3 regions of the Neobacillus sp. NPDC058068 genome follow, and region 1 is predicted to be linked to each of the others. Evidence: predicted binding sites of a transcription regulator. Region 1 holds the regulator's gene; each other region holds the start of a gene.

The links. The regulator LexA, encoded in region 1, represses DNA repair genes until DNA is damaged. The targets are predictions, from matches to a motif close to CGAACATATGTTCG.
Region 2: a site for LexA is predicted at 1,539-1,552, ahead of uvrB (excinuclease ABC subunit UvrB). Genes of this name have one in related genera too.
Region 3: a site for LexA is predicted at 1,945-1,958, ahead of ACFVSW_RS16520 (Y-family DNA polymerase). Genes of this name have one in related genera too.

Annotation. Positions count from the first base shown of each region.
Region 1 is NZ_JBHVSI010000021.1:67,225-70,510, forward strand. It holds gene glnA (type I glutamate--ammonia ligase) at 1-1,120, shown strand, start outside; gene ACFVSW_RS22165 (DUF4257 domain-containing protein) at 1,172-1,456, opposite strand; gene lexA (transcriptional repressor LexA) at 1,647-2,270, opposite strand; gene yneA (cell division suppressor protein YneA) at 2,430-2,756, shown strand; gene ACFVSW_RS22180 (YneB family resolvase-like protein) at 2,907-3,286, shown strand, end outside.
Region 2 is NZ_JBHVSI010000004.1:313,480-316,765, reverse strand. It holds gene panF (sodium/pantothenate symporter) at 1-1,148, shown strand, start outside; gene ACFVSW_RS07390 (CsbA family protein) at 1,232-1,471, shown strand; gene uvrB (excinuclease ABC subunit UvrB) at 1,692-3,286, shown strand, end outside.
Region 3 is NZ_JBHVSI010000013.1:120,148-123,433, reverse strand. It holds gene ACFVSW_RS16530 (CDGSH iron-sulfur domain-containing protein) at 1-106, shown strand, start outside; gene ACFVSW_RS16525 (YolD-like family protein) at 145-480, opposite strand; gene ACFVSW_RS16520 (Y-family DNA polymerase) at 620-1,879, opposite strand; gene ACFVSW_RS16515 (YqzH family protein) at 2,042-2,233, shown strand; gene ACFVSW_RS16510 (SDR family NAD(P)-dependent oxidoreductase) at 2,308-3,105, opposite strand; gene ACFVSW_RS16505 (MBL fold metallo-hydrolase) at 3,139-3,286, opposite strand, start outside.

The DNA of each region.
Region 1 (3,286 bases):
AGATTTAGACACATGGGTTGTGTTTCCATGGACAGCGGAAAAAGGAAAAGTCGCCCGCTTAATTTGCGATATTCACAATTCTGACCGCACTCCATTTGGCGGCGATCCACGGAATAACTTAAAACGTGTTTTAAAAGAAATGCAGGAGTTTGGCTTTACAGATTTTAATCTTGGACCTGAGCCAGAATTCTTCTTGTTCAAATTAGATGATAAAGGGCAGCCAACATTAGAATTAAATGATCATGGCGGATATTTCGATCTTGCACCGCATGATCTTGGTGAAAACTGCCGCCGTGATATTGTTCTCGAGCTGGAGGAAATGGGCTTTGAAATCGAGGCTTCCCACCATGAGGTCGCACCTGGACAGCACGAAATCGACTTTAAATATGCAGATGCTTTAACAGCATGTGACCAAATCCAAACGTTTAAGCTTGTTGTGAAAACGATCGCCCGTAAACACGGCTTACACGCGACGTTTATGCCAAAACCATTATTCGGTGTTAATGGATCCGGGATGCATATGAACCTGTCATTATTTAAAAATGGTGAAAATGCCTTTTTCGAACCGACTGGCGATCTTCAATTGAGTGATACAGCACGCCACTTCATTGCAGGTATTTTAAAACACGCTCCGAGCTTTACAGCGGTCACCAATCCTACTGTTAACTCGTATAAGCGTCTTGTACCCGGCTATGAGGCACCATGCTATGTCGCATGGTCCGCACAAAACCGTTCTCCATTAGTCCGTATTCCGGCATCACGCGGATTAAGTACACGTGTAGAAGTGCGAAGTGTCGACCCGGCAGCAAACCCATACCTTGCAATGGCTGTGCTTTTAAAAGCAGGTTTAGAAGGAATAAAAAATAAACTAACCCCGCCAGCACCTGTTGACCGTAATATTTATGTGATGAACAAAGAGGAGAGAATCGAGGCGGGAATCATCGATCTTCCAGCAACATTAGCGCAGGCGTTAGATATGTTAAAAGCCGATGAAGCCATCGTATCAGGCCTTGGCGAGCATATCTTCGAACACTTCGTGGAAGCAAAAGAAATTGAATGGGATATGTTCCGCACAGTAGTACACCAATGGGAACGCGATCAATATATGAGCATGTATTAATAATAAACAAACCCTTAGCACTATGCTAAGGGTTAATTTTTTTTCATGTCCTTATTTATCGTTGTCTTGTTTTAATAGTTTAAACCTAATTTGGACGGCATCACCACCTAATCCGGCAATGATCGAAAAAATGATAATCTCTACAATTGAATTTGGAGCTGCATACAATACAAGGAGAAGAGCAGCAACTGCGCCTAGAAGCAATTCTTCTAGAAAACCGAGATAAATGAACCTTTTTGTTTTCCGTGGCATAATGATTTTGCCGTACTTTCGAACATGTCCAATAATCCCAACCGACCCACCAATCACAAACGAGAGAATAATGTGCGTTAACACCGTTCCTCACACTCCTTAAGCCTGTATTTTTTGGACCTAAGGTAAATCATGGTGTAGTACAATTATATTAAAGATTAACAATATCAGCATGGGTATATATACTGAATTTTCAATATATCGAACGGAGAAATAATATTTATAAAGTTTTTTCCCAATAAAAAAGAGCTGGCGCATTGCCAGCTCTTTAGCATTAATGGATATGGCGATAAACCCCAATGACTTTTCCGAGGATGGAAACATTCCTTAAAATAATCGGGTCCATCGTAGAATTTTCCGGCTGCAGGCGGATATAATCCTTTTCTTTAAAAAATCGTTTACAAGTAGCCTCGTCTTCTTCGGTCATGGCAACAACTATATCACCGTTATTCGCTGTTTGCTGCTGTTTGACGATAACATAGTCACCGTCGAGGATTCCAGCCTCAATCATACTCTCTCCCATGATTTCCAGCATAAAGACTTGTTCATCAGCAGGTGCCAGGCTTTCTGGCAGCGGGAAGTACTCTTCAACGTTTTCGATGGCTGTAATCGGCAAACCGGCCGTAACTTTCCCAACTACTGGAACATTGACTACTTTGTTTCTTGGAATATGCGCTGCTTCATCCACTTCTAATATTTCGATTGCTCTTGGCTTTGTAGGATCCCGTCTAATGAGTCCCTTACTCTCGAGCCTTGCTAAGTGACCGTGAACAGTAGAGCTGGAAGCTAGTCCAACTGCTTCGCCAATTTCTCTTACGGAAGGTGGATAGCCTTTACTCTTCACTTCCGACTTGATGAAATCCAGAATATCCTGTTGACGCTTTGATATTTTTCCCATGATAAATTGCACCTCGCCTGGTTATTGTTGACTTTATTATAGCATGTTCGCCATTTTTATACAAACATAAGTTCGAATTAATTGTTGACAACAAACGAATGTTCGGATTATAATAAAATCAATATAAAGAGAACGTATATTCCTATAAGAGGTGTAATCATGAGAAAAATCTGGAACCAATATTCATATGCCATTACTCTTATTATTTTAAGCTGTTCATTCGCTATCGTACTATCGATTCAAAATCATACCAATGACAAGGAAAATTATCTCAAGGTTAAGATATCTGAAGGGGATTCGCTTTGGGAAATCTCGAAGCAATATTCCGAGCAGCACACTTTATCGAACGAAGAGTTCGTAGGTTGGGTTAAAAGGAATAATAAAAATATCGACGATCACATTTTTCCTGGTGAAGAAATCATCATTCCAGTAAATAAAATCACAACTTCATCTACAACAGAATTAGCCGGCGCTTTCGGAGACTAGAAAGGAATTATAATGAAAGCAATTACTTTATACAACTCTTTTCAAGATAAGAAATTACAACCCCTTGTTTAAGTGCGTAAGCACTTATTTTTATTAGCGGTATCAACCAAATGATAAAAGGAAGACATTTCAATTAGTGGAGGCTAAAATTTGAGAGCTATTATTTATTGCAGAGTTAGTACAGAAAAAATTACACAAGATACATCACTAAAAAGACAAAAGGAAGAACTTGAAAATTTAGCGAAAAATCATAAATTTGAAGTGATAAAAACTATTGAAGAAAGGCATAGTGGATTTGATTTAGAGCGAGAGGGAATCATTGAGGCTTTAGCGTTATTTAAAGATAAAAAAGCAGACGTTTTGCTTATACAAGATGATACCCGTTTAGGAAGAGGACATTCAAAAATTGCCCTGATTCATGAACTTAGGAAAATGGATGTAAAGGTTTTTACTATTCAGGATCAAGGCGAAATTTCTTTATCAGATGCAGATATTATGGTGCTGGAAATATTAAGTGTTGTTGAAGAATT
Region 2 (3,286 bases), on a different contig from region 1:
CGATTATGGCTCGTCAGTATAAGGCGATCACCCTAATTGACTTTCTTAAAGAGCGTTATAAAAGTAAAACCGTTGTCCTTTTATCTGCGGCAAGTATTATCATTTTTCTGTTTTCATCAATGGCAGCGCAGTGGATTGGCGGGGCACGGCTTGTTGAATCCCTAACCGGGCTGCCTTACACAGTGGCCCTATTAATTTTTGCTTTTTCCGTTCTCGCCTTTGTCATTGTCGGCGGCTTTCGAGCAGTGGCCCTGACCGATGCCGTCCAGGGGGTCGTTATGTTTCTCGGAACACTAATCCTGCTGGTGGCGACGATTAAAGCAGGCGGCGGCATCCCGCGAATCATCGCAGATTTAGCGGCGGAAAATCCGAATTTAATCAGCCCGTTTGGTGCCGAGAGAACATTAACGCCTGTTTATGTTTCTTCGTTCTGGATATTAGTCGGGATTGGCGTTGTCGGGCTGCCGCAAATTACCGTCCGGGCGATGTCGTATAAAAACTCAAAGGCGATGCATAGTGCCATCATAATCGGAACAATTGTTGTCGGTTTTATTATGCTTGGTATGCACCTTATTGGCGTGTTCGCAAGACCGGTGCTTCCTGGTGTCAAAATTGGTGATACCGTCATGCCATTGCTGTCGATGAAAGTGCTGCCTCCGTTTGTTGCCGGCATCGTCCTGGCGGCGCCGATGGCTGCAATTATGTCGACGGTCGATGCCCTGCTCATCCTCGTCAGTTCGGCATTAGTCAAAGATGTTTATTTGAATTACATAAAGCCCAATGCCGGGGAGCATCATGTGAAAAAGGTCAGTTTCAGTGTTACTGCGATTATAGGAATCCTCGTCATTCTGCTGGCATTAAGTCCGCCTGATTTAATCGTCTGGCTCAATTTATTTTCTTTCGGCGGCTTGGAGTCCGTCTTTATTTGGCCCGTTATCATGGGGCTGTATTGGCGGAGAAGCAATAAATATGGCGCAATCACATCGATGATTATCGGGATGGGTTCCTACATCTTATTAGACCGTTTTTATCCGAACGCTTTTGGGCTCCATACAGTAGTGGTGCCAATTGTGCTCTCATTGCTAGGATTTGTGCTCGTTAGCTTTGTTTCCCAGAAACACACCGCTGCAATCGAAATTGAAAAATAACAGAGCCGAAGTTTTTTTGTTGCAATTTTAGTAATTAATTTCTAGAATGAATTAACAGAAATCTTTGAATGGGTGTGGACCGATTGTTAGATGTTATTAGATACTTGTCAGCCTTTATTATGCCGGGGTTACTAGTTTTGCTGTTTACACGGGTCACTTACAATCGAATTATCGGTCTTGTTTTAACCGTTGCCCTTATTGCAGCGTCTGTTTATAAAGGTTATACCGGCTCTTTTCTTCTTATTGTGGTTGATGCCTTCTCCTTAACCGCCGGGTTCTGGATGGCGGCAAAAATGAAGCAGCGAGCGGTGAAAAGAAGCTAGGATTTGTTAAGTCTGTCGAATTGCGGCAGGCTTTTTTTACGACTAAATATTCTTCATGATAAAAAAACGAATGCTAGTTCGCATATTATTGGTTTGTTTTTGGGTGAATGTGGTAGAATGTTAATATGAAATTTTGCAGCACACTTTCCGGCGCCATCCCGGTCCATTAACAAGGTTAATAAGCTGAAAAGTGATTTATTTTATGGGGAGGAAACTTTTTGTGAAAGATCAATTTGAATTAATTTCAAAGTACTCGCCACAAGGGGATCAGCCGGAAGCCATCAAGCAATTAGTCGAAGGCATCAAGCAAAACAAGCGCCATCAAACACTTCTTGGTGCGACCGGAACGGGGAAGACATTTACCGTTTCAAACGTGATTAAAGAGGTAAACAAACCGACATTAGTGATTGCCCACAATAAAACGCTCGCCGGCCAGCTATATAGTGAGTTTAAAGACTTTTTTCCAAACAATGCGGTTGAGTATTTCGTCAGTTACTATGATTATTACCAGCCTGAAGCATATGTGCCACAGACTGATACATTTATTGAAAAAGATGCCAGTATCAACGACGAGATTGACAAACTGCGCCACTCGGCAACTTCTTCTTTATTCGAGCGCAAGGATGTCATAATTATTGCCTCCGTATCCTGTATTTACGGTCTCGGTTCGCCGGAAGAATACAGCGAGATGGTGCTGTCGCTTCGAACTGGAATGGAAATTGAACGCAACCAGCTGCTTCGTCGCTTAGTGGATATTCAATATGAACGAAACGATATAGATTTTAAGCGGGGGACATTCCGAGTCCGCGGCGATGTCGTGGAGATTTTCCCCGTTTCACGCGATGAGCATTGCATGCGGGTCGAATTTTTCGGCGACGAAATTGACCGGATTCGTGAAGTCGACGCGCTCACGGGTGAAATCATGGCTGATCGCGAACACGTTGCGATTTTCCCGGCCTCCCACTTCGTTACCCGGGAAGAGAAAATGCGTGTTGCGATTGAGAATATTGAAAAAGAACTCGAAGAACGGCTTGCCGTCCTCCGGGCTGAAGATAAATTGCTTGAAGCACAAAGGATTGAACAGCGCACTCGTTACGATCTCGAAATGATGCGCGAAATGGGCTTTTGCTCGGGAATTGAGAATTACTCGCGCCATCTGACCCTAAGGCCAGCGGGATCAACGCCGTACACACTGCTCGATTATTTTCCAGAAGATTTTCTGATGATCATCGATGAGTCGCACGTCACCCTTCCGCAGGTAAGAGGGATGTTCAATGGCGACAAAGCACGGAAACAGGTGCTTGTCGACCACGGCTTCCGGCTGCCATCGGCGCTCGATAACCGGCCGCTCACCTTCGATGAATTTGACAAGCATGTTCACAATGCCATCTTCGTTTCGGCAACGCCTGGAGCTTATGAATTGGAGCACACGCCGGAAATGATTCAGCAAATCATTCGCCCGACTGGACTGCTCGATCCAACAATTGAAGTCCGGCCAATTGAGGGCCAGATAGATGACTTGATTGGTGAAATACACGAGCGGGTAAAGAAAAATGAACGAGTCCTTGTCACGACCTTAACGAAAAAAATGTCCGAGGACTTAACCGACTATTTGAAGGAAATCGGCATTAAGGTCCAATACCTGCATTCAGAAGTCAAAACGCTAGAACGAATTGAGATTATCCGTGAACTCCGCCTTGGAAAGTATGATGTTCTTATTGGAATCAACCTGCTCAGGGAAGGACTTGATATTCCAGAGGTATCGCTGATTACCATTCTTGATGCCGATAAAGAAGGGTTCCTTCGTTCGGAACG
Region 3 (3,286 bases), on a different contig from region 1:
TTCCTTTTCCCTCTGCCGCTGCGGAAGGTCTAATAATAAACCGTTTTGCGACGGCTCGCATAAAGGGAATTTTGAATCCCAGGTTCGGGTTCCAAAAGAGGTTTAATTACGGTTGAGCGGCTTTCCGATTTGGAGCCGCTCTTTTTATACATCTGTTAGCCGAATGTCGGCAATCGCATTAATCGGAATCCGATGCACTTCTGCAAAGCGGTCGACGACATGAAGCCTTTGCGTCAGTTCATTCCAGTAATGAATTTTTCCAATCACGATTTCATAGTTCCGGTTCCGATAATGGGTAATCGTGACGAACTGATCAAATTCAATCGCTTCAGATAAGGTTTCGTTCATGAGCTCTAACTGCTGTTCATCCATTTCCTTTTTCTGTTCGTAGCCATCTTCTTTTACCCAATCCCTGAGCAATTTCACATGCTCAGGAAGCATCATTGACGTCCATTTGATTCTGCCGCGGTCGCGAATCATACGCCTCTACCTCCCTTTGTCCAGCTCCAGCGCCTATGGGCTCGGGTCATAAGCCAATCCGTCAAGAAGGCTAAAAAGCAGCCTTCTCGCCGGCCCGTCTAGACTCACGCCCCTGGGCAAGGCGCTTCCGCTTTTCTTACTACCTTTTATGTCCGCCAACAAGTGTTGCCCGGTGCTTAGCCGTTCCTGCAGCCGTATAAGATACAGCGCGCAGCAGGGAACCTGAGCCGAAGCGCCTGCGGACAGAGTCAACCACATAGCCAAGCTCCCTCCTCTTATAGGCACCCATATCAAACAGATCGAGCTGAAGCTCGTGGTCGTCGACAATATTACTGATGGCAATCGAAATCTGCCGTACTGTCTTTCCCGTATAATGTTCATGAAACAATTCAAGGCAGACGCGGTAAAGCTCCATTGTCACATTTGTTGGCTGCTGGATTGACCTGGAGCGATGAAAACCGCCGCCAAATTCATCTTGGCTGTAGCCGACCCCGAGACTAATCGTTCTCCCTGCCTTTCGATGTGTCCGTGCTCTTCGGGCGACTTCTTCACACATTTCTAAAATAACCGCCTTAATTTCTTCCTCCTCTTTATAATCCCTTAACAGAATTTGACTTTTCCCAAAGCTGATTTGCCCTTGGATGATTGGTGCCCCCAAATCGGAGAGGTCCACGCCCCAGGCATGATGATAAAGCTGGTTTCCCATGATGCCGAATTTTTTCTCCAGCTTTTCTAAATCATAGCGGGCCAGCTGGCCAACCGTGAAAATACCCATCCCGTTTAAGGTTTTTTCGACACGCCTGCCAATCCCCCACATTTCCCGAAGCGGTGATACGTTCCAAAGCTTCGTCTGCACATCTGCATACGTCCATTCCTCCACTCCTTTTTTCTTTGCATCGAGGTCAAGGCAAAGCTTCGAAAGTAACATATTTGGACCAATTCCAACCGCGCACGGAAGCTGAAATTCCCGCTCAATATCATCCTTAATTTTTCGAGCAATCGTATGGGCATCCCCCCACAAATGAATCGCGCCATCCACTTTAATAAAGCTTTCGTCGACGCTATAGACATGAATAGCTTCTTTTGGAACAAAGCGGTTAAACACACGAGAAATTTCGGTTGCAATCCGCAAATACGTTGCCATTTTCGGCTCGACAACTTGAATCCTTGGGTCATTGGGAATCTCAAATAGCCGCGAACCGGTTTTGATGCCAAATTCTTTTTTTAGCCGCGGTGAAGCGGCAAGCACAACGCTTCCCTGCCGCTCTTTGTTACCAGCCACTGCTAAATAGCAATTCAAAGGGTCGAGGCCTTCCATGACAGCGGAACAGCTTGCATAAAAGCTCTTCATATCCACACATAAAATTTTGTTTTTCGGTAACATATTGTAATCGACCATGACTTTTCACCCACAAGGTTTAAATATCGAACATTAGTTCTTTATTATTATATACATATCTTAAGCGAATATTCGTTCGTATTCAATAGGAATTTATTGACATCTTTCCGATATGCAGGTTGGGTTGAAAAAACGGTATAATGATTGGTGAGGTGTATATCTGTGGAAAAAAAACTAGTCGTTAAAATGATTAAGAATTGTTTTAAACAGTACTACGAGGCAGAATCGATGCCGATCGGCGATAAAGATTTAGAGGAACTGACAAAGCGAATTTTTCAAATAAAAGAGGACGAACCTGCCGCGGATTTATATGAGGTAGTGAATGATATAGTGTATGAGTTTTTGGCAAATTAACCTGATCATAAGGCGTAACGCAGCGGGGCAGGCACCAAATTACAAAAAGCTGCCGTGGCAAGGCAGCTTTCCATTTATTTAGAATTAAGCATTCGTTTCCCTATCCGCTCAAACAGCCGTGGAAACAGAACGTAAACAACGCTCCCCATGTTCATCCAGCGCGGCAAATTAATTTCCCGCGTTTTCGTCAGCATGCTGCCTGTGACCTTACGTGCGACAAATTCAGGCTGGAGCATGTACCGCTGCACATTTTTTACATAAGTGCCTTGTTCATCAGCAATGGTAAAAAAATTAGTGGCAATTGGCCCTGGGTTCACAGATGTCACTTGCACATTGAAATCAGCAAGTTCCATCCGCAGCGAATTTGTATAACCAAGTACGGCATGCTTCGTGGCGGAATAAACACTCGATTTCGGCGTAGCAATTTTCCCTGCCTGGGAAGCAATATTAATAATATGACCAAAGCGCCGTGCCCGCATCTTAGGCAAGACCATACTTGTACATGCCATCAAACCAACCACATTCACTTCAAACATCCCTTTGATTTCGTCGATTGAAGCTTCATGGGCTTCACGGAATACCCCAAAGCCGGCATTATTCACCAGGATATCAATGTCCCCGATAGAATCAAAAATCCGCTGAAAAACTGCCTCAACCTGATTGGTATCTGACACATCGAGCTGGAAAACAACCACATTGACCTGATACTTTTGCTGCAAGTCGGACTGAAGCTGCTCCAGCTTGTCGATGCTCCGTGCCAGCAAAACAAGATTAGCTCCGCTTGCCGCACATAGCTTGGCAATTTCCGCACCAATTCCACCGGATGCACCGGTAATCACAATATTTTTAGCTTTTAAACGGTCCATAACCATATGAATCCCCCATCTAAGTCGGCCCCGTTCTCCTTAATGTCTAGCATAATAAAGCACGGGCTGACTATCCTTACTACTAATTTCCCCGATAGAGGCTAAATAGTCAAGCTGCGCCACTGTTTCTGATATCGTTAACAACGGTTCTCGTTGATAGACAGACGGAAATAGGCGTTTGCAAATC